DNA from 3 places in the Vibrio jasicida 090810c genome. Region 2 is predicted to be linked to each of the others. Evidence: predicted binding sites of a transcription regulator. Region 2 holds the regulator's gene; each other region holds the start of a gene.
The links. The regulator PurR, encoded in region 2, represses purine synthesis genes. The targets are predictions, from matches to a motif close to TNANGNAAACGTTTNCNTNA.

Region 1: C1S73_RS04220 (inosine/guanosine kinase) is a predicted target of PurR. The motif match lies at 4,813-4,832, and genes of this name have one in related genera.
Region 3: C1S73_RS06140 (NupC/NupG family nucleoside CNT transporter) is a predicted target of PurR. The motif match lies at 4,139-4,158, and genes of this name have one in related genera.

Annotation. Positions count from the first base shown of each region.
Region 1 covers NZ_CP025792.1:889,796-897,874, forward strand. The annotation lists gene hisG (ATP phosphoribosyltransferase) at 1-28, opposite strand, end outside; His leader region at 82-220, opposite strand; gene tet(35) (tetracycline efflux Na+/H+ antiporter family transporter Tet(35)) at 401-2,002, opposite strand; lysine riboswitch at 2,112-2,292, opposite strand; gene C1S73_RS04215 (H-NS family histone-like protein) at 2,892-3,299, shown strand; gene C1S73_RS04220 (inosine/guanosine kinase) at 3,433-4,737, opposite strand; gene C1S73_RS04225 (hypothetical protein) at 4,854-5,123, opposite strand; gene mnmA (tRNA 2-thiouridine(34) synthase MnmA) at 5,314-6,456, shown strand; gene hflD (high frequency lysogenization protein HflD) at 6,467-7,084, shown strand; gene purB (adenylosuccinate lyase) at 7,238-8,079, shown strand, end outside.
Region 2 covers NZ_CP025792.1:1,120,289-1,128,367, forward strand. The annotation lists gene mukF (chromosome partition protein MukF) at 1-635, opposite strand, end outside; gene cmoM (tRNA uridine 5-oxyacetic acid(34) methyltransferase CmoM) at 638-1,429, opposite strand; gene elyC (envelope biogenesis factor ElyC) at 1,544-2,350, shown strand; gene torR (two-component system response regulator TorR) at 2,444-3,157, opposite strand; gene torD (molecular chaperone TorD) at 3,391-4,038, shown strand; gene purR (HTH-type transcriptional repressor PurR) at 4,481-5,485, shown strand; cyclic di-GMP riboswitch class I at 5,765-5,854, shown strand; gene C1S73_RS05300 (TfoX/Sxy family DNA transformation protein) at 5,971-6,561, shown strand; gene C1S73_RS05305 (TVP38/TMEM64 family protein) at 6,682-7,371, shown strand; gene C1S73_RS05310 (putative signal transducing protein) at 7,371-7,688, shown strand; gene C1S73_RS05315 (alpha/beta fold hydrolase) at 7,726-8,079, opposite strand, start outside.
Region 3 covers NZ_CP025792.1:1,317,393-1,325,471, forward strand. The annotation lists gene C1S73_RS06120 (hypothetical protein) at 1-373, opposite strand, end outside; tRNA gene C1S73_RS06125 (tRNA-Arg) at 487-563, opposite strand; gene folD (bifunctional methylenetetrahydrofolate dehydrogenase/methenyltetrahydrofolate cyclohydrolase FolD) at 768-1,628, shown strand; gene C1S73_RS06135 (endonuclease domain-containing protein) at 2,169-2,528, shown strand; gene C1S73_RS06140 (NupC/NupG family nucleoside CNT transporter) at 2,799-3,998, opposite strand; gene C1S73_RS06145 (LysR family transcriptional regulator) at 4,234-5,178, opposite strand; gene C1S73_RS06150 (lytic murein transglycosylase) at 5,250-6,221, opposite strand; gene C1S73_RS06155 (YcgL domain-containing protein) at 6,273-6,554, opposite strand; gene minC (septum site-determining protein MinC) at 6,752-7,414, shown strand; gene minD (septum site-determining protein MinD) at 7,432-8,079, shown strand, end outside.

The DNA of each region.
Region 1 (8,079 bases), 230 kb from region 2:
TTGCGATTCTTAAGCGTTGTGTTTGCATTGCTTTATCCCTGTGCCAGATTCGATAATCTAAATATTTTATAAACCAGTAAAACTAAAAAACCCTCGAGAGATTTTAGTCTCCCGAGGGTTTGAAATCTGTTTACACTTTGATTTTCACCTCCGGGAGTATCCTGTCTCCCGGGTATGCGCGCATCTCCCGAAAGACTAAATTGGGTGATGATGGTGATGAATGTTCATTACAAAATTGCGCATACTTATTTCAAGGCTCGTCTTAGTTGCTTTGTTAGTAACCACACTAACCAAGCTGATTCTTTTTTTCAACCCTTAATTTTAAAAAAAATCGAATTGTATAATACAAATAAAAAAGGAGGCCGAAGCCCCCTTTTATTTTATTTTAATTATCAAGCAATTAAGCGTTCTGACATGATGCCATTTTTGACTTAGAAAGCCATGACAAAATTGCGCAAACGATAACAAAAGTAATCGACGCAGCAATGAAAGAGAATACGATAGACGCAGTCATACCAAGAGCGATAAAGCCCACGCATGAAACAAGCGCGACTGATAATGCATAAGGCAACTGAGTCGATACGTGATCAATGTGATTACAACGGGCACCTGTCGACGACAGAATGGTCGTATCAGAGATTGGTGAACAGTGGTCACCGAATACCGCACCTGCCAGTACTGCACTCAACATTGGCAGCATAAGCGCTACGTCTGTTGCACCTGCCATGTCGCCCGCGATAGGGAGCATGATACCAAACGTGCCCCACGACGTACCTGTCGAGAACGCCATTAGGCCAGATAGCAAGAATAGGATGACTGGTAGCCAATGCGGATTAATATTGCCCTGAGCCATAGTCGATAAGTAAGAACCTGTCTTCATGTCACCGATAACAGAGCCGATAGTCCAAGCAAACACAAGGATAAGGATCGCACCAAACATTGACTTCGCACCAATCCAAAGTGTGCGGCCAATTTCCACCATTGGGATGCCTTGCTTAAGTACAGTAAATAGTGCAACCGCAAGGCCCAGCAAGCTACCGTAAACTAAAGAAGTACCTACATCAGTGTTCTCGAACGCACCAAGGAGCGCAAACTCTTTACCATCAGCGGCTAGGGCCTGCCCACCGGTGTAAAGCATAGAAGCGATCGTAGCAATGATAAGCGTAACGATAGGGAGAACTAGGTCAGAAACTTTACCCTTCTCGCTTTCACGAATATCTAGCTCTTCGTTTAGTTCATGTGCTTCTTGCGTGTCGTTTTCTTTGTCTTTTTCAAAACCACGGCCCTGAGAGGCTGCAATTTCGTGCTCACGCATTTTACCGATATCAAGACCGAACCACGCTACTGCAAATACCATAAGTAGAGCAAATACAGCATAGAAGTTCATTGGAATAAGACGAACATACGCACCGAGTGCTGAGTATTCAGTGATGCCGTGTGACACCAAGATACCGCCGATGATCGTAATGATGTAAGCACCCCAGCTTGAAGCAGGCATAATCACACACATAGGAGCTGCGGTGGAGTCTAGAATGTACGCCAGTTTAGCGCGAGACACATAGAAACGGTCTGTTACTGGACGAGAAATCGCACCAACAGCAAGACTGTTAAAGTAATCGTCGACAAAAATGAACACGCCTAAGAAGGCAGCAAGAAGTTTAGAGCCACGTTTACTTTTAACTCGAGTTTGCGCCCATTCAGCGAAAGCGCGAGTACCACCAGATAGCGTCAATAGCGCCGTTGTCATACCTAAAAGAATTAGGAAACCGACAATACTCATGTTCCAAGTGTTAAGACCGCCGTCTTCAATAAAGACAGAAGAAACTTGAGAACTCACATAACCTATCGTGTTACCGATAGACCAATCATTAAGCAGAATCGCACCAAGTACGATACCTACACCAAGAGAAACTAATACGCGTCGAGTTAAAATCGCCAGTGTCAAAGCGACAATCGGCGGTAGTAACGAAACAGGAGAATGTGCAAAATCTATTAAATTCATGATCTTCAAAAACCAAAGTTTGGCTAGAGATCTACTGCAGACAAGTCACGTAGCATACGGTACGTGCTCATGTTGAACTTAGCGACAGGGAAGCGAACACTCCACCCAACCCTACAGTAGCGCTCCATAGTTTAATGTAAATATACTATGGCAGTGTTGTTCCTTTCAGAGACAACCCCAGCAAGTGGTTTTGATAGGCCACTTACTTCGGCAATCTTCGCCTTCCACTATTATTCATTGGCATCACCCCAATAATAGCTACTCTTCGAGACTGCACCTCTACGGCAACAACAAATAATTAACCATTAATTGTACAAATTAACAACAAATTATCTGCAATATTGCATCAGGTGACAGCCATTGTACTCATGAAGACCTCCAATGCAACACATCAAACTAAATTAAATGAATAAATAATCGCAATTTTGATTTATAAATAGAATGTGAGCCACCTATAGATTGAGCAACTGCAATCACGGCAATGCTGTCTTTTATGAAACTTTATTACTACCATCAATTCTTCATGTTTTGTGTTCTAACAATAAATGAAAGAAATATGACATTCGGTTTTCCCTCTTTTCCTACTTTTCTGTCAGATTGAGAGAAATAGAATTCAACATATAAATAAAGAAACCACTAATCGAGAAAAACGCAGTATCTATAATGAAAAAACTGAGGTTAAACTCAATTAAGAATTCATATCTGTAAATTAATATTGCTTTATTACGAAAAAACCCAAGAAATTTAATCTAAATCATGAATTAGCATTTGCACATATGAGAAAGATAAAGTTAAATATAAGGACTCTATGTTTTATTTCTCGTTTAGCATTTAATTAATCGTATCGATAACTAGTGTTGAACCTTTTAACCTATTAATAGGAATCGTTATGTCAGAGCTGACTAAAACACTTCTAAATATCCGTAGCCTTCGTGCATTCTCTCGTGAGCTGACTCTAGAACAATTGGAAGAAGCTCTAGATAAATTAACTATCGTTGTTGAAGAGCGTAAAGAAGCTGAAGAAGCTGACCGCGCAGCACTTGCTGAGCAAGAAGCAAAACTTGCAGCTATCGCTGAGCAAATCGCTCAAGACGGTATCGACGTTGAAGCACTAATCAGTGCACTATCTGGCGAAACGAAGACTAAAGCGAAAGCTAAACGCGCTCCTCGTCCAGCTAAGTACAAGTACACTGACACTAACGGCGAAGAAAAAACTTGGACGGGTCAAGGTCGTACACCTTCATCAATCCAAGAGCAACTTGATGCAGGTAAATCTCTAGACGATTTCCTAATCTAATAAAAGATTTATGAAATTAAAAAAGGTTCCCAAATGGGAACCTTTTTATTTATCTGTAAATAGATACAAAAATGGCGCATTTGGAATGCGCCATTTTTCGTATGCTAGGAATTACCTAATTCAACGTGATTAATTAACGTTCCCAGTATGCTTCTTCCAAACTATCTTCACGCTCCGGCAGGCCGCGAGAAAGACGTGGAGAGTGTTGAACTAACACTTCATAACTTGCACGGTTTGCGTATTTACAAACTTGAGAGAATGAAGAGTAAGTTAAATACTCATTGCTGTGCTTGCTTGAGTTAGGCACATTTTCTTTGTGGTATTTATTTGCCGCCATATCGTGAAGAACTGCAGACAATGCCGCATCACCTGCGCCATTGGTGTTCTTAATTTTTTCTGGGCCACCCATGTATGGAGAGATATGTGAATATACTTTAATTGCATTCTCGCACGTATCTTTCTTCGCTGGGCGACTAAATTCGAAACGGTTAAATTCAGCAATAGAACCAGGAAGTAATGGCAAAGAAGTTTCACGTTTCGCGCTATTTTCAGTGTAACCAGCCATAAATAGGCCAACAGGGCCAGAAGTACAAAGCACTAGATCAGCCCAATCTAACGTTTTATCCGATGCTGCTAGAGGATCAGATTCGCCCGTTAATGCTTCCGCTTCATCTTCATTCATTGCAACAACAGAAACGTTATCGCGAATAAACTCTTGCCAGAATGTAGGGTCATCTTGAATAACGAATTTGGTACCTAGCGTTAATACAACAGGTACATCGTGTTTCTTCGCGTATTCAATAGCACGCATCGTTGCTTCCGGCATTGGGTCGCCTTCTTTACAACGAACAAGGTATGCAGTCAGTACTAAAGCCGACGCACTCTTGAAAATCTTTTCAGGGATATTGTCTGGGTGAAGTTGGTTCATTTGACCTTCGCTGATAGCGAAAGTACGTTCACCGTCTTCAGTAATAAGAGCAAAACAACGACCAATTGCACCCTCAACACCTTGTAGGTAGTTCAGATCCATGCGGCTTGATGTGTTACATAAGTAACGGTAACCGTAGCTGCCGATTTTGATATCTTGGCTCATTACACCCAGAAGCGTTGAGCGGTCATCTGCCAACACAGAATAATTGTGTAGCGTATTACCAATCGTGCCACCTGCATACTCATTGGTAATTAGGCATTCTTCTTTTAATTGTTGATAAAGCGCTTCTGCTGTTGCGTCATCAATTACCAACGAGTGTCCTTTACTCAAACCGTACTTTTCAATCACATCCGTTGTAACTTTCGCCTCAATATCAACCAGAGTCTGATCAATACCAATGATGTGAGTGCGCGTCATCTTTTTGCTTTCTTGTGCTTGGCTCACCAATGGGTCACGAGCATGAACAGGAAAATAGTGCTTCGATTTGCGTTGTCCAGGAAATTTCATATTGTTAGTCTGAGTAAGGGATGAAAAGGAGAACGGATTCTATACCGCTGACAATAAAGCAGCAATAAAAGCGATTATAGCAAACGTTTGCACCCTGCTTTTTATTTTCTAACGCTCTATTCGCCTTCCATGAAACCCAAATCAGGCAGCTGTTCGAGGTGTTCGGTATAGCGCTTTAGATTGAATTCACCTTCATTTTTCATCACGTCGAAAATCTCGATAGACATAGCACACGCCATCATCGCAACCGCATCTTCACGTGGTGTGCCAGTCATCATCAAACGCATTAACGTCTCTTTGACTTTAATAGGGTTACCATCTTCAAGTTGATTCTCTACAATTTCAATCAACTCAGCTTCTTGCATAAATTGGTTTTCTTCAGTCATTTGATTTTTCCTCTTGGATTTTTGCCAACTATGCCATATATAACCCTTCTATACTTATCGAATTTAACGCTCACGTTCGTATTTGGATAAATTTAAGCCAAAATCGAAGTGTGATTTCGATCTCGGATCTGTCACCGGTCTGTGGATTCTGTTAGAATCTGCGTCCCGTTTATTTAAGTGGTGTTTAGTAATGTCTGATAACAGCCAAAAGAAAGTCATCGTCGGTATGTCCGGCGGCGTTGATTCATCTGTTTCTGCGTATCTTCTAAAGCAACAAGGCTACCAAGTAGAAGGCCTGTTCATGAAGAACTGGGAAGAAGATGACAACGAAGAATATTGTACAGCAGCAGAAGACCTTGCTGATGCTCAAGCAGTATGTGACAAGCTGGGCATTCACCTACACACCATCAACTTTGCTGCTGAGTACTGGGATAACGTATTTGAATACTTCCTTGCAGAATACAAAGCTGGTCGTACACCAAATCCAGACATTCTTTGTAACAAAGAAATCAAGTTCAAAGCATTCCTAGAGTTCGCTGATGAAGTGCTTGATGCAGATTACATTGCAATGGGTCACTACGTACGTCGTTCATTCCCAGAGAACGCTTTATCTGGTGAAGAACAGGAAAAACCACAGATGCTACGTGGTCTCGATGGCAACAAAGATCAAAGCTACTTCCTGTACACATTAAGCAACGAGCAAATTGCACGTAGCCTATTCCCTGTTGGTGACCTAGAGAAGCCAGAAGTTCGCCGCATTGCGGAAGAGCAAGATCTAATCACCGCGAAGAAGAAAGACTCGACGGGTATTTGTTTCATCGGTGAGCGCAAGTTCACTGAGTTCCTCGGTAAATACCTACCTGCGCAACCTGGCAACATTGAAACACCAGAAGGCGAAGTGATTGGTCAACACCAAGGCCTGATGTACCACACGCTTGGTCAGCGTAAAGGTCTTCACATCGGTGGACGTAAAGGCGGCGGCGGTAACGAAGACCCATGGTTCGTTGGCGAGAAAGATCTAAAGCGTAATGTTTTGATTGCGGTACAAGGTAAAGACCACCCGATGCTAAAATCAGAAGGTCTACTTGCATCACAACTTCACTGGGTAGATCGTGAGCCAATTCGCGATGTTATGAAGTGCACAGTGAAAACACGTTACCGTCAGGAAGATATTCCTTGTACAATCATCCCTATCGATGATGAGAACATTAAGGTGATCTTTGACGAACCACAAATTGCCGTGACGCCAGGTCAATCGGCCGTGTTCTACAAAGATGACGTGTGCCTAGGTGGCGGCATCATCGAGCAACGCATTAAATATTCTCAAGCTTAGGAGTCGTTACGTGGCGAATACACTTTATGACCGTACTATCGCTTTCGCAGGCATTTGCCAAGCTGTTGCATTGGTTCAACAGGCAGCGAAAGACGGACATTGTGATCAAGATGCCTTTGAAACGTCAATTAACGCCATTATCAATACAAACCCAGCGAACACTATTGGTGTCTTTGGTCGTGAATCCGACTTAAAGCTGGGTCTTGAGTGCTTAGTGAAAGGGATTGATAGCACCCCGTCAGGGAGTGAAGTTACTCGCTACATCATTAGCCTAATGGCATTAGAGCGCAAGCTAACAGGCCGCAACGATGCAATGTCACAACTTGGTGACCGTATCCAAATGGCTCAGCGTCAAACGGAACATTTTGAATTGCTGGACGATCAAATGATCAGCAACCTAGCAAGCATTTACTTGGATGTTGTTAGCCCTATCGGCCCTCGCATTCAAGTTACCGGTACCCCATCCGTGCTGCAACAAACCTCTAACCAACACAAAGTTCGCGCGTTGTTGTTATCAGGTATCCGTAGTGCAGTACTCTGGCGCCAAGTTGGCGGTAAACGTCGCCACTTAATCTTTGGACGCAAAAAGATGGTCGAGCAAGCACAAATTCTTCTTGCTCGTATGTAATAAGGTAATAAATAAGCAGCTCGCGTTTATCGCGAGCTCATTTTTTTCTACCAAAACAAATCCCGCGCAAACGTTTGCGCAATATTCGTGACAATTGCCACAGTTATTGGTATAAAGCTCACGAAATTTAGAAACCCAATTCAGGAGAACATCATGGAACTGTCAGCATTGACTGCTGTTTCACCAGTAGACGGTCGTTACGGAAGCAAGACAATTGCGTTACGCGAAATTTTCAGTGAGTACGGTCTACTTAAGTACCGTACTATCGTTGAAATCCGCTGGCTACAAAAGCTTGCTGCTACTGCTGAAATTGCAGAAGTGCCAGCGTTTAGCACAGAAGCAAACCAATTCCTAGACGACCTTGCTGCAAACTTCTCTGAAGAAGATGCACGCCGTATCAAAGAGATCGAGCGTACAACTAACCACGACGTTAAAGCGGTTGAGTACTTCCTCAAAGAGAAAGTAGCAGACGTTCCTGAACTGCACGCAGTAAACGAGTTCTTCCACTTTGCATGTACTTCTGAAGACATCAACAACACATCACACGCTCTAATGCTTAAAGAAGCGCGTGAAACTGTGATTCTTCCAGAAATTCGCAACCTAATCGACGCAATCAAAGCGCTTGCTGTTGAATACCGCGACATCCCACTTCTGTCTCGTACACACGGCCAGCCAGCTTCTCCATCTACAATGGGTAAAGAAATGGCAAACGTGGCGTACCGTATGGAGCGTCAATTCAAGCAAATCGAAAACGTTGAGATCCTAGCAAAAATCAACGGTGCAGTAGGTAACTACAACGCACACCTTTCTGCTTACCCAGAGCTAGATTGGCACCAGTTCTCTGAAGAGTTCATCACTGAATCTCTAGGCGTAACTTGGAACCCTTACACAACTCAGATCGAGCCTCACGATTACATCGCAGAACTATTCGATGCGGTTGCACGTTTCAATACAATCCTGATTGATTTCGATCGTGACGTTTGGGGTTACATTGC
Region 2 (8,079 bases):
AGCGCTTCACAGTTGTTGATCGCTTCACGCCAGTCTTTGTTAAGCAGGTCTGCAATCTGTTGTTTCACAGACTGTTGCTGCTCATCCATCACACGTTGGTTAAGGTCGATTTGATCGAAGATTTCGCCTACAGAATATTTCAAAATTCCGTAAACGTTTTTCTTCCAGTGGCCCGGAGTGCCACCTTTTTGTGCTGCTTCAATCGCTTTTGCCATTTCATCCGCTACCATCGATAGCTGAATAGAAAGACGCAGTTTCGAGAACTCGCGATGACGCACGTAATAATCGGTGATTCCTATCGCTAATGGCGACAAGCGGTAAATGCTCGCTCCGTCAGTAATCTCACTGACAAAACGGCTCATAAGACGCTGCTTAACCATCTCGTTGATGGCATTATTCGCGCGGAAAGCCGAAGCTTCGCCCGTCTCATCAAATAGTCGAGTGACGATGGCAAATGCGTCGTGCAATTCACCTTCACCCAATTCTTCATCGAACCTTTCATTACTTAGTACGGCGATGGCAATCAAAAACGCCAGTCGCTCAGTGGTCAGGTTCAACGAGAAATCGTGCTGCTTAACCCAGCCAACCAACTCATCGATTGGTTGCTCTGCAGCATTGAGAGTCATCTCACTCATCGTTATTCCTGTTTATCGTTCTTCTTAGCCCACACGTGGATATAGCGGCCTAATGAGAGGTATGGCTCTTGTCGACAAAGTTGTTTTTCTAGCGCCAACACATCTTCAAACTCGTAATCGCCCATGTATTCCATATTACCTATGTAATCACTAAAGGAACGAATACCAGATTTACCACAAATACTAAAACCAGAATCTTCTATCCATTGATAGACCTCTTCGGGTTTTAGGCCTTTTTGTGGCTGTAGTTTAAATCTTTTCCGATGAGGCATGCCGTCTAAAATATGAGGAATGTTGCCACAAACCACATTTTTATAGACTAAGCCGTGGTGGTTATAGAACATAACCGATGCAATGCCCCCCGGTTTGACCTGCTCCAATACCGTTTCGAGTGCCGTTTTTGGATCAACGAGCCACTCCATCACAGCATGGAACATGACAAGATCCACCTGCGCGTCCATATGCTCGCCAATGGATTGGACAGGTGAATGAATCAGGCGATACTGCTCAAGCAAACCGTTTTTTTCAATATCCTGTTTCGCTAGTTGCAGCATTTCCGAAGATAGATCACATAAAGCGACGTGATGTCCGAGCTTAGCAAGCTTTTGCGACAATTGTGCTAAGCCACCTCCGGCATCAAGTACTTGGAGGGCTTGATGGTCGGCGTCTAATTCACTTAGAATCTGTAGAAAATCTTCCCACACAATGATTTGGCGGATCTCCCCTTTATCGGAGCCGTAAATATTTTTTGCAAATTTGTGGGCGATATCGTCGAAATTGCGGTCTTCTGTCACTTCTGCTGAGTTATCATAACGGATTGTGCCGCTATTCTGGCACAAGGAAAGCAGGAATAAAGAGGGTTATCCTCATTTTTATTATCAATTGATGTTTTTTCGGACTATTTATGTATGTTTGAGCTGAAAAAAGTAATGTCAGCCTTGCTGATGCCATTACCAGCATTGCTACTGATAGGCTTGTTAGGTCTTGCTCTCATCAGTTTTACCACTAAACGTAAAACCGGCTGCTTTGTTGTTCTTTTCTCTTTTGTTGGCATCTTCCTTGTTGCCTTCCAACCCGTTTCAACCAAGCTTCTTATGCCTCTAGAACGCGAGTACAAAGCGTTTTTGCCGGTTTCTGGCACTGTGGACTACGTTATGGTTCTTGGTAATGGACACGTGGTAGATGATGAAATACCACCAACGTCTCAACTGAGCCGTACCGCTTTAATGCGTTTAACTGAGGGTATTCGTATTTTGCGTATGTACCCAGGTGCGAAGTTAATCCTTTCCGGTTACGCAGGTGGCTCTGAAATCAGCCATGCTCGTATGATGGCAAACGTAGCGCTTTCCCTAGGTGTCGCAAAATCCGATATTATTTTATTAGAGGATGCCAAAGATACTTGGGAAGAAGCACGCCAAGCTGCCGCGTTTGTTAAGCAGAAAGACATTGTTTTAGTGACTTCAGCCAGTCACATGAAGCGTGCTCTTTATGAATTCAACGCAGCGGGCATTAAGCCAATCCCAGCGCCAACGAACTTTATGGCGATCGATGATATCGAACAACCTTGGCAAAAGTACGCGCCAAAAGCTCGCTACTTAGAGCAAACTGAGCTGTATTGGCATGAATACCTTGGCGGGTTATGGCAAAAACTGCGTGATAACGTAGGTCAAACACCGATGGTTGAAGTTGAAGATCCTGAAGTGGCGCAGCCATAGAAGGCTTACCAATCGCAGATGAAGTCCATCATCGCTAAATTGCAGACACAAAAAAGGAGAGCCTATGCTCTCCTTTTTCTTTGTCGCTATGAATTAGTCACCCGCGAACATGTAGCCTTCACCATGAACCGTCACAAAGATTTGTGGGTTCTTCGGATCAAACTCCATCTTAGCGCGCATGCGTCGAATCAGTACGTCGATAGTACGATCGTTTGGCGCATCCACTCGGTGGCTGATCATATTCAAAATACGCTCGCGGCTTAGTACCTGATTTGGGTACGAAGACAGTGCCACCAATAGCTCATATTCCGCTTTGGTTAGTTTCACTGGTTCACCATTACGGCTAAGAGCACGGCGTTGAATATCAAACGTCCACTCACCGAAACGTACAATGTGTTCTTCATTAGTATCGTTCGCGATTTTTTGTGAACCATTGCGAGCTGCAGAAATGCGCCACAGCAAGTTCTTAACGCGAACCAATAATTCCCTTAGTTCAAAAGGCTTTGTCACATAATCGTCTGCACCCATTTCTAGGCCAACGATTTTGTCAATGCTATCCGTGCGTCCTGTCACTAATATGATGCCGATATCTGATTGGCTGCGTAATTCACGCGTAAGCATAAGACCGTCTTCACCGGGCAGGTTAATATCCAGCATGATAAGGTCCACATCACCACCTTGAAGCACTTCGCGCATTTCTGCACCGCTTTCTGCTTCACTGACTTTGTAGCCTTCATTTTGGAAGTAGCCCGCAAGCTTACTACGAGTTACAACATCATCTTCTACGACTAATACGTGATAGCTCATTTACACCACTTTCTGTCTTTTTTATTTTCCAAGACGTATTCTATTCATAACTAGTAACATTTCTAGTCATAGATACATTAAAAAGCAAGATTTTGCGATTTTATTGATTCAAAGCAAGCTTATTTACAGCCATTCATAAACCGGCACATTTTCCCATAATGGATAACAATTATAGTTACTGCTATTCATCTTAATTGTTTACACTTAGGGAATAACCATTCAGGAGCAAAAAAATGCAAGAAGTGAAAGCTTTTAACGAGAAACGCGCAGAAATCTATTGGTGGTTTTCTAGCCTGTTCGCAAAAGAACTAACAGAGAAAGAACTAGAAAGCTACCACAGTGTTGACATTCGAAGCTTTTTGGCTGGCCTTGGTGAAAATGAGTCATTAAAACCAGCTGTGGATACCCTTGTTGATGCACTTAACCGCCTACAGGATCGTGAAGACGCGCAACTTGAATTGGCTGCAGACTTTTGCGAGCTTTTCCTGAAAACAGAAAAGCACGGTGCACTGCCTTACGCATCTATGTACATCGGTGAATCTGGTCTTTTAAATGACAAGCCAGCAGAAGAGATGGAAAAACTGATGGCCGATTTTGGTGTTCAGGTTGATGAGAACCTGAAAGAGCCAGCGGATCACTTAGCGGTTGAACTAGACTTCTTAGGTAACATGATCATTCGTTCTAACGAATTAGAACAAGACAAACACATGGAAGAAGCGTTCGAGAAACAGAACGACTTAATCCAAAAGCATCTTATGTCTTGGTTGCCACAGTTTGCTGCGAAATGTAAGCAATTCGACGAATTTGGTTTCTATGTAAGCGTTGCGCAACTATTAATTGCATTTTGTAAACTGGACAGCACCTACCTTCTTGGTGAATAATTGCCGCCAATTTCAGGGAGCTCGCAAGCGGGCTCCCTATTTTATTCGTTAATTTTTAATCTAGCACATAGAAGCCCTTTCCATTTAGCAGTTAAAATGTGACCTCAATAGCGCAAAACACCTGCTGAAAATATTGCTAGTGTGCCCACATCAGTCTAAAATGTGAGCGCAAACGATTAAATACGACTTATATGTAAACCGCTGAAATATGGCGGTTTTTGTGTTTTATTAACAAGATTGCTGACCAATTCCTCACTTATATAAGTAAGGAACATGAGATTCAGCAACAAATGTTGCTACAAACCTTTTTATACCGATTTCGGAACAACCGCTGCCTAATTAATTGAACCTTAAACTTCAGATATGGTTCAATTCGCGCAACATACTAAGCGTAAGGTTGTATTCACTACGGTATTCAGTAGCTCGATACAGGACATCATTTATGGCCACTATAAAAGACGTTGCTCGCTTAGCCGGCGTTTCTACCACAACAGTTTCGCACGTAATCAACAAAACGCGTTTTGTTGCTGAAGCAACCCAAGAAAAAGTAATGAAAGCGGTTGATGAACTAAATTACGCGCCAAGTGCAGTTGCACGTAGCTTGAAGTGTAACTCAACTCGCACTATCGGTATGTTGGTAACGCAATCGACTAACCTTTTCTTCTCAGAAGTTATCGACGGCGTTGAGAGCTATTGTTACCGTCAAGGTTACACGCTGATCCTATGTAATACTGGCGGTATCTACGAAAAGCAACGTGACTACATTCGCATGCTAGCGGAGAAACGTGTAGATGGCATTTTAGTGATGTGTTCTGACTTAACGGAAGAGCTAAAAGAGATGCTTGACCGTCATTCAGATATCCCGAAAGTGGTGATGGACTGGGGTCCAGAGAGTTCGCAAGCTGACAAGATCATTGATAACTCTGAAGAAGGTGGCTACATCGCAACAAAATATCTGATCGACAATGGTCACACTGATATTGCTTGTTTGAGCGGTCACTTCGAAAAAGCCGCGTGCCAAGAACGCATTGCAGGTTACCGCCGCGCAATGGCAGAAGCAAACTTAGCAGTAAATGAAGATTGGGTACTTGAAGGTAACTTTGAGTGTGATACTGCCGTACTTGCTGCTGACAACATCACAGCAATGGACAAACGCCCGACTGCCGTTTTCTGTTTTAACGATACCATGGCGCTTGGTTTGATGAGTCGCTTGCAGCAAAACGGCATCAAAGTACCAGAAGATATCTCTGTCATTGGTTACGACAACATCGAGCTAGCAGAGTACTTCTCGCCACCGCTAACGACTATCCACCAGCCAAAACGTCGTGTTGGTAAGAATGCGTTTGAAATTTTGCTAGAACGCATCAAAGACAAAGAACATGAAAAACGCATTTTCGAAATGCAGCCAGAAATTGTTGTTCGCAACACAGTTAAGAAACTGAACTAAGCGGCATCGAAGTTTTATAAAGCGCTCGTAAGGGCGCTTTTTTATTGCCTAAAAATAACATTCCAAAAACATTTCAGAATATAAATACCTCCCCTCATTTAGATAAGTTGCTGTTTTAATTGGGCGTAGTCCATTTCCTACATCAACCTTTTGTATGACAAGGGACCGTTCCCAAATATGAAACCAAACACATCAAAAAATCACTATTAACTGAACCAAGATCACACTTTCATGTTTGAAACGTGATGTTAATTCAATATACGAAGTATTCTCAAAGTGTCACGCACAGGGCAAACCATTCGAAAGGGTGGGACGCAAAGCCTCCGGCCTGAACCATCTTATTAGATGGAAGGTAGCGGGGTTACCGATGGCAAATATGCATTAAGTGAGTTTACCCTTTAATGACATTGTGTCTGCATGCATTTGCTAATCTCTCGGACCTGATTTTTGGTGGCGTAATATTAATTACACCGAGATAACACATCATGGATAAACCGATACTCAAAGACTCAATGAAGCTGTTTGAGGCACTTGGTACTATCAAGTCGCGCTCAATGTTTGGTGGCTTCGGGCTTTTCGCCGATGAAACGATGTTCGCACTAGTTGTAAACAATCAACTTCATATTCGAGCAGACCAACAAACTTCATCTGACTTCGAGACTCAAGGACTAAAACCGTACGTCTACAAGAAACGTGGTTTCCCAGTGGTCACGAAATACTATGCTATTTCTGATGATCTATGGGATTCAACGGATCGCTTGATTGATGTTGCAAAGCAATCTCTTGAGACTGCTAAGCAAGAAAAAAAACAGCAAGCGAGCACCAAGCCTAATCGATTGAAAGACCTTCCAAATCTACGCCTAGCAACTGAACGTATGTTGAAGAAAGCAGGCATCGACTCTGTCGAGCAATTAGAAGAAGAAGGTGCCTTAAGCGCATACAAAGCAATCCAAGATACGCATGCCTCTACGGTAAGCCTTGAGTTGTTGTGGGCGTTAGAAGGTGCAATCAACGGCACCCATTGGAGCGTCGTCCCTCAGTCTCGCCGAGAAGAACTGATGAGCGCATTGTCTTAACGCGCACTATCAGCATGACATTGAGTAAAAACCGCAGTTTTCATACTGCGGTTTTTTTTTTGAAATTTTTTCTTCTCTTATTCTGTCTTATTATTTAAGAAGCCAAATGGAGTAATTACGATGAATAAGAAACTGATTTTAGGACTGATCCTGCTCGCAACCATCCTCTTTTTAGGAGTGAATTTTGGCCAGTATCTCACCTTAGAAAATGCCAAAGCACAACAAGCAGCACTAAATACGTTCATTGACCAAAACTTTGTGTTTGCTGCGGCGACCTACTTCTTGGCTTACATCGCAATCACCGCTTTCTCTATTCCAGGAGCCGCCGTTGTTACCCTGCTCGGCGCCGCCCTATTTGGTTTTTGGACCAGTTTATTATTGGTGTCTTTTGCTAGCACCATCGGCGCAACAATTGCTTTCTTAAGCAGCCGCTACTTATTACGTGAATGGGTACAAAGTAAATTTGGTAATAAGTTAAATGCCATTAACCAAGGTGTAGAAAAAGACGGAGCGTTTTATTTGTTTTCACTGCGTTTGATCCCAGTATTCCCATTTTTCTTGATTAACCTCTTAATGGGGTTAACACCGATGTCTATCAGCCGCTTCTATTTAACAAGCCAAATCGGCATGCTGCCTGGTACTGCCGTTTACTTAAATGCGGGCACTCAACTAGCCACTATCGACAGTCTTTCAGGAATTGTGTCACCAACCGTATTAGCATCATTTGCTCTGCTTGGTTTGTTCCCTATTATCGCTAAATGGGTTATGAATAAGGTCCGCCCTGCTCAAGTTCAAAATGGAAATGCCTAATGAAAATCTTCATCGCTAAAAACCCTGCGGAAGCTCATATCGTTTGTGAGCTCCTCAAAACCGAACAGATTCACTGTGAAGTAAGAGGCGAAGGTATGTTTGGGTTGAAGGGAGAGTTGCCCTTCAGCGATGATACAGACCCGTATGTTTGGCTTTTACATCCGGAACAGCAGTTGAAGGCGTCTGCGATTGTCGAAGACTATCGACAACAAACAGAGCTTACTTACCAAGACTGGCAATGCCCGCAATGTGCAGAGAAGAATGAGGGACAGTTTGGTGCTTGTTGGCAATGTGGATATCAAATAGGGGAGCTATGATGGCTCCCCTATCTTTTTAGATCGGTTCTCAAATCTATTAAGCCGCTAGACTTTGCTGCTTAATAAACTCAATAGAGTGTTGATTGAAATCTTCTGGACGTTCTACGTTGCACACGTGGCCACAATTTGGAATTTCACGTAATGAGCTTAGCTTATGCACTGCAACCATTTCTTTTACTGGCTTAATGAACATGTAGTCTCTATCCCCCATTAGGTACAGCGTCGGAATAGGCAACTCTTTATCTTTAAAATACTTCATTAACGGATTTACATCCGCCGCCAGTGTGAACCAACGCTTAAACTCTTTTTGGCATAACTTCTTTGCTTCACGAATAAACAAGTGACGAGATTCGCGTTGATTTTTTTGTGGCATAACGATGTAAGCAAAGAG
Region 3 (8,079 bases), 200 kb from region 2:
TTGGTTGCACTTCATTAGCACCAGGTAACAACATAATCTTTGTCGCTTTTGCCACGCTCACACTCGGCGCTGATGGACAATTGAATAGTTCGGCAACCACACTAGAAGGACGACCACGACTGGTATCAAGAACCTTAGTAATATGGTAGCGGTTTCCACCAGAAGCATAGGTCTGGTTCTTCAGCATTCGGTCAACATTGTTAGGGTGTGCATCTTCAATGATGTAAGAGTCCACCATTTGACAGTCAAGGTTTTGAACCGCAACTTTTGTAATCGGGGAAATATTGGTAGCTTGAGGAAGAACGCGCACTTTGCGAGTAACGCAGCCACTTAAAAGAGAAAGCACAACGGCTGTAAGAATGATTTTTTTCATGATTCAAGAGCTAAAGAGAGAAAAGAACAAATATCTCTGAAATGAGTCATTTAGACATCACCAGAACGACAAAGCCCCGATAACTCGAGGAGTTATCGGGGCTTTTGAATAAATGGCACGCCCTATAGGATTCGAACCTATGACCACATCCTTAGAAGGGACGTGCTCTATCCAGCTGAGCTAAGGGCGCGCTACAGGGACAGGATTATACGAGTTCAAGCGCTTAAATCAACGGGTTTTCATAACATTCTGATCTGAATGCCTAAAAAAAGGGCACTAAAGCGATAAATGTTCAAAAACACCCCAAAGCAAACGTTTGCGTATGGATGTTAAATAGATTTTCTGCGACAATGCGCCGCAAATAATTTGCCTTCTCAATTTAAAAAGGAAAGTCATGACTGCTCAAAATATAGATGGAACTCTCATTTCCCAAACTGTTCGATCCGAAGTTGCAGCACGTGTGAAAGCTCGCGTTGAGGCTGGCCTTCGTGCTCCTGGTCTTGCAGTTGTTCTTGTTGGTGAAGATCCAGCTTCTCAAGTTTACGTTGGCAGCAAACGCCGTGCGTGTGAAGAAGTTGGCTTTGTCTCTAAGTCTTTTGACCTTCCTGCGACAACGTCGGAAGAAGAGTTGTTGGCACTTATCGATGAGTTGAACAACGACGCAGAAATCGACGGAATTCTTGTTCAGTTGCCACTTCCTGCTGGCATCGATGCAACGCACGTTCTTGAGCGTATTCACCCAGAGAAAGACGTGGATGGCTTCCACCCTTACAACGTTGGCCGTCTAGCACAGCGCATTCCTAAGCTTCGTTCTTGTACGCCAAAAGGCATTATTACGCTGCTTGACCGTTACAACATCGAACTACGCGGTAAGCATGCGGTTGTGGTTGGCGCATCAAACATTGTTGGTCGCCCAATGACACTTGAGCTGCTTCTTGCTGGTTGTACGACAACAACTTGTCACCGCTTTACCAAAGACCTAGAGGGTCACGTTCGTCAAGCTGACCTTGTTGTGGTTGCAGTTGGTAAACCAAACTTCATTCCTGGTGAGTGGATTAAGAAAGGCGCTGTTGTGGTCGATGTGGGCATCAACCGTCTTGAATCTGGCAAACTAGTCGGTGACGTGGAATACGATAAAGCACGTGAGAACGCGAGCTTCATTACTCCTGTACCGGGCGGTGTTGGCCCAATGACAGTAGCAAGCCTAATTGAGAACACAATGCTGGCTTGCGAACAGTTCCATACGAAGAAATAAAGAATTACGATACTGATAGGGCTCCGCAGGGGGCCCTTTTTGTTTGGAGTAATAACCCCCTCTAAGTCCCCCTTGAAAATGGGGAGGACTGGACTGAGTTCGCTTTTAGTTCGCTGACTTATTCAAACACCGAAACCGGATTTAGTTCAGAGCAACAACCCCCTCTAACTCCCCCTTAAAAATGGGGAGGACTGGACTGAGATCGCTATTCGTTCGCTAACTTATTCAAATGCAGCTACCAGATTTAGTTCGGAGTAATAATCCCCTCTAACTCCCCCTTGAAAATGGGGTGGACTGGACTGAGCTAGCTACTCGTTTGTTAACTTATTCAAATGCAGCTACCGGATTTAGTTCGGAGTAATAATCCCCTCTAGATCCCCTCTGAAAATGGGGAGGACTGGATCGCTCTAACAGATGCAATCAAAGCAAACATTATATGAATTCTCGATTATCGCTTCACACTAAGCGCACTCCGCTCTAGTCCCCTCCCCTTTTTAAGGGGAGGGTTAGGGAGGGGTTGAGAACGCAAAGGAAGCACAAGTGCAACAACGAACGTTTAACTTGAAGTATCAAAAGAAAATCAGAAGCAAGCTACGCTCGAATATGCCAAAACCTGAAGAAGTACTTTGGCAAAAAATTAGACGAAAACAACTCGGTGTAAAGTTTCGTAGGCAACACGGTATTGGTCGCTACATCGTTGACTTCTATTGTGCAGAATTGAGTCTCGTAATAGAAATTGATGGCGATAGACATTTCTCTACCGAGGGAAAAGAGAAAGATACAAAGAGGGATGCATTCATAGAAGCGTTGGGGATTAAGGTTCTGCGATTTACCAACGAAGAAGTGATGAAGCAAACCGAGTCTGTTTTGGAAAGGATTATTCAATTTAGTTCGGAGTAATAACCCCCTCTAGCTCCCCCTTAAAAATGGGGAGGACTGGACTGAGCTCGCTACTCGTTTGTTAACTTATTCAAATGCAGCAACCGGATTTAGTTTGGAGTAACAACCTCCTCTAACTCCCCCTTGAAAATGGGGAGGACCGGAAAGAGATCGATTCAACTAATGCAATCGCTACAGACATTATATTAACTGTCAATTGGCGCTCCATACTCAGCGCACTCAGGTCTAGTCCCCTCCCCTTTTTAAGGGGAGGGTTAGGGAGGGGTTCTGTTACAAACTCAAAATCACGCCAGCGATTGATGCACTCATCAAGTTCGCCATTACACCTGCTGCGATTGCGCGGAAACCGTATTTAGAGATGAATGAACGCTTCTCTGGTACGAGTGAGCCTAGACCACCAATCAGCATCGCCATGGTTGAGATGTTTGCGAAACCACACAGTGCGAAGGTTACGATAGCTTGTGAGTGTGCGCTTAGCTGAGACTTCACTTCCATCAGTTGGATGAAGGCTACGAACTCGTTTACCACGATCTTATTACCGATCAGAGAACCGGCCACGATAGCTTCGTTCCAAGGAATACCTAGCAACCATGCGATTGGTGCGAATAGGTAGCCAAGCACTAGCTCGAAGCTCAGTTCCATACCGAATAGACCGCCGAACCAGCCTAGAATGCCGTTTAGCATCGCAATAACACTCACGAACGCCAATAGAGTTGCACCTACCGCTACTGCGATACGTAGACCAGACATTGCGCCGTCTGCCATTGCTTCAACCACGTTGGTTGCTCGTGGAATTTCTACTTGGTCTAGATCCATATCCTGAGTTGTGGTGTCTGTCTCTGGCATCATAATTTTTGCCATTAGAAGACCCGCTGGCGCAGACATAAATGCCGCTGCGATTAGGAAGTTCAGATCCACACCCAGTGATGCGTAACCTACTAGCGTGCCACCAGCAACCGATGCCAAACCACCAGTCATTACTGCGAAGAACTGAGAGTCCGTCATGTGCTTAAGATATGGCTTAACGACTAGTGGAGCTTCAATCATACCCACAAAGATGTTCGCTGTAGCAGACAGTGATTCTGCTCGGCCAGTGCCTAACAAGCGCTGTAGACCACCACCGATTAGGTTGATCACTTTAGGCATTAGACCGATGTGGTACAAACCTGAAATCAGTGCTGAAAAGAAGATAATAATGCCAAGTACGTTAATCGCGAAGGTAAAGCCACCTGTTGCTAGGTTGCCAAATAGGAACGCGATGCCCTCTTGACCGTAGTTGATCAGATTAGAAACCGCGCCAGTTACTGCGTTAAGCGCTTCTTTACCCGCTGGTACATACAATACCAAAAGCGCGAAGATAACTTGCAGAGCAAAAGCCAAAGACACCGTTCGTAGACGAATGTTCTTACGGTTAGTCGAAAGCAACCATGCTACGAATAGGATGGCTACGATACCAAGAATTGAGTTCATAAAATGAATCCGACAAAGGGGGAACAGGAAAGGCGTCGGATTGTATAGAGCATAATAAATGCTGCAAGTTGGAGATGTTAACAGGCTGAATAAGTCAGCTGGTTGCAATTTAACCAGCCAAATAACCCATTGAATTAAATGAAGATAAACGTTTGCCTAAAATCATTATTTCCAAATGGAAAAGATGTTTCTGAATTTGGAAAAATTTTGTGATTCAAATCACCTTATGTACTCACTACTTAGGTATCGAGATATAAGGAGCTAATCGCTGATCCCAATGGCAAGGCGACCCGATCTTCTGTTTGATGAAATCGATCACTGCAGAGATCTTTTTCGGCATATGCTGACGACTTGGGTACACCGCATAAAACGGCATAGATTGGCTGGCTCTCCAATCTGGTAGAAGCTGAATCAGTTTACCTGAGCGGAATTCATCCCCTAGCAAGTAAGTGGCTAAGTAAGCAATCCCCCACCCTGCGATCGCAGCATCACGTACCGCTTCTGCCAAATCGACTGAGTAGTTGCCAGAGACTTTCACGTTGAGCTCTTGCTCGCGATTGGTGAAGGCCCAACTGGTGTAGTCACGCTCCCAACTACGGTAAATAAGACAGTTGTGCTGCGACAAGTCATTCGGTTCGGTTGGCGTATCGAACTTGAGTAAGTAATCCGGCGATGCAGCAACCACGAATTGGCAATCTGCTAAGCGCTGAGCAATGTAGCCCTCTGGTAGGTGTTCATTGTTGGTGATCCACAAATCCAAACCTTCTTCGAGCATATCGACTTTGTAATCGAACAAATGCACTTCGACTTGCAGTTGCGGGTATTTCTCACGAAGTTCTTGAATGGCAGGAATGATGTGCAGCGTGCCAAAAGACTGCGACAACCCAAGACGAACTAAACCGGCGACTTCATCGCGTTGGCTTTCCATCTCTAACGTGGCACTGCTAACGGCTTGCACCACTTGTTCACAATGGTGGTAGAAGGTTTGACCCGCTTCGGTTGGTGTGAAGCTGCGCGTGGTACGTTGCACAAGCTTGATGCCAAGTGAAGCTTCCAACTGGCTGAGCTGTTTACTGACGTGAGAAACTGACACGCCTAAGCTCTTTGCCGCAGCGGTAAAGTTTTTATGTTTGATCAACGCCGAGAAGATCACCATTTGTGCAGCACGTTCAGATAACACGCAAACCTCGTTTCAAATAGAGAAAACAAAGGGCTCCGAAGAGCCCTTTTTTATTCGTTTATACATTCAACCTAGAATGTGATGCGGTCAGCTAAGTGACTTACCGCCAGTGCGAAGTAGTAAGAGCGGTTCCACTTCATCAACACATTGTAGTTGTTGTACACCAAGTAAGTACGGCCGTTCTCATCGTCTGGCATGATCAGCCAAGCCTTGATGTCTTCGTCCAGCTTAGGAAGTGGGCTGCCATCGTATTTGGTGATGCCAAGCTTGCTCCACTCTTGAAGGTACTTACCTTTTTCTGCTTCGCGACCTTGCAGGTTGTGGTCAATGCCGTGTGGCACTTTAACCTGACGACCCCAAGTGAACTTATCATCCCAGCCAGATTTGCTTAGGTAGTTCGCAGTAGAAGCAAACACGTCTGCTTCTGATTGCCAGATGTCCTTCTTACCATCGCCGTTACCATCTGCGGCAAAGCGCAGGAATGAGCTTGGCATAAACTGACATTGACCCATCGCGCCAGCCCAAGAACCTTTGAAGTTCTCTAGCTCGATATGACCTTCATCTAGGATTTGTAGCGCCGCCATGGTTTCTTTACGGAAGAACTCTTCACGACGACCTTCAAACGCCATGGTCGACAACGCGTCGATAACGCGGAAGTTACCAGTGAACTTACCGAAGTTACTTTCTACGCCCCACAGTGCAACGATAAAGCGCGGCTGCACGCCAAACTCATCACCAATGCGTTTTAGTTCAGCGTAGTGTTCTTTATACAGTTGCTTCGCTTGCTTGACCTTCCACTCAGGAACCGCACGCGGAATGTATTCGTCTAACGTCAGTTTCTTCTCTGGCTGGTTACGGTCGGCTTTTACTGCTCGTGGTTTGTATTCCACATCAGAAAAAGCGGCACTGATCACCTGCTCAGAAATACCTTTATCACGCGCTTCTGCACGCAATTTATTTAGGTATTCATCAAAGCCGTCGCTGCTTGCAAAGGCTGAAGTACACATACCAACGCTGAGCATGGCTGCCAGTAATTTTTTCATATCGCCCTCCTTTATGAGCGAGGCAGAATTCCCAGATGAAAAGTTGCGAGTTTATTCGCCTTTCTGCTGGGCTTTTTGTTCTTTGTATTTATCGAGTAGGTTTTCCGGCGGAGGCGGAACCTGTAGGAAGAAACCGTCATTAATTAATGAAGCTTTCACTTTCTCGACATCAACTTGTGCCAAAGTACGGCCATCAAGTTTGATTGTCATCACCGGCATAGGCTTACCGAACATTTGCATAAGCATGTCAGGAACCTGTGAGAAATCATCCTTTTTCGGAATATAGAGATAAGTGCCTTCTTTTTTAGAACTTTTATAAATAGAACAAAGCATGACGAGCCTTTTGTGCTGATTTACCCGCTTTGAGTGCGGATTTTGTTGAAAACGTAAAATTCTCGCAAACTTGATTGCAAATTTGAGATTAATTCACTTATTTGCTCGCTTGAGAACTTGCTGCGCTAAAGGATGAAATATAACATGACAGACCTAGTTTAAGGCAACGCTCTTTCAATAAAGGCAAGAAGTCCACGATGACCCATTCACCTGACCTTAAAGGTAGCAGTTTTACATTGTCAGTTTTACACCTTTCTGACAATGAGATCGCTACGACTGTCGAATTTTTGCAAGAAAAGGTTTCTCAAGCGCCTTCTTTCTTCGCATCCGCACCTCTGGTTATCAATATAGCAAAAGTAGAAGGTGATATTGATTTCCTCGCACTTAAACAAGGCATCGCTGACGCAGGGTTTATTCCGGTTGGTGTGACTGGCTGTAAAGATAAACGCGTTCAAAACCTTGCTTCAGAAGCGGGCTTCGCCATCATGTCTGCGAGCAAATCTCCAACTCAAGCACCAGCCAAAATGGCTCCAACGAAGATCGTGCGCACGCCAGTTCGTTCTGGCCAGCAGATTTACGCCAAAGATGGTGACTTGGTTGTACTGGCACACGTAAGCGCTGGTGCAGAAGTGATTGCTGATGGCTCTATCCACATTCATGGCACCCTACGCGGACGTGCTATTGCTGGGGCGAGCGGCCAACAAGAAGCACGAATTATTTGTCACGATTTACAAGCTGAACTGGTTTCCATTGCAGGAGATTACTGGTTGAGCGATCAAATTGAGAGTGAGTATTGGCAAAAGAAAGTAATGATCAGTAAAGCCGAAGAATCATTACATCTAGAAACACTCACGATTTAGTCTAAAAAGGAAATAAAATGGCACGCATTATTGTAGTAACGTCTGGCAAAGGTGGCGTTGGTAAAACCACTTCAAGCGCAGCCATCGCCTCGGGTCTGGCTCTAAAGGGTAAAAAGACTGCGGTGATCGATTTTGATATCGGCTTGCGTAACCTCGATCTTATCATGGGCTGTGAACGCCGCGTGGTGTATGACTTTGTTAACGTCATCAACGGCGAAGCAACGCTTAACCAAGCGATGATCAAAGACAAGCGCACAGATAACCTATTCATTCTTCCAGCTTCTCAAACACGTGATAAAGACGCGCTAACGAAAGATGGCGTACAACGTGTGTTCACTGAGTTGGATGAGATGGGCTTCGACTTCATCATCTGTGACTCGCCAGCAGGTATCGAGCAAGGTGCTCTGATGGCGCTGTACTACGCAGATGAAGCGATCGTAACGACGAACCCGGAAGTATCTTCGGTACGTGACTCCGACCGTATCCTAGGTATTTTGGATTCGAAGTCGCTACGCGCAGAGCAAGGTCTTGAGCCAGTTAAGCAGCACCTACTACTGACGCGTTACAACCCTTCTCGCGTAACACAGGGTGAGATGCTAAGCGTTGAAGACGTGGAAGAGATCCTACACATTTCTCTATTGGGTGTGATTCCAGAGAGCCAAGCG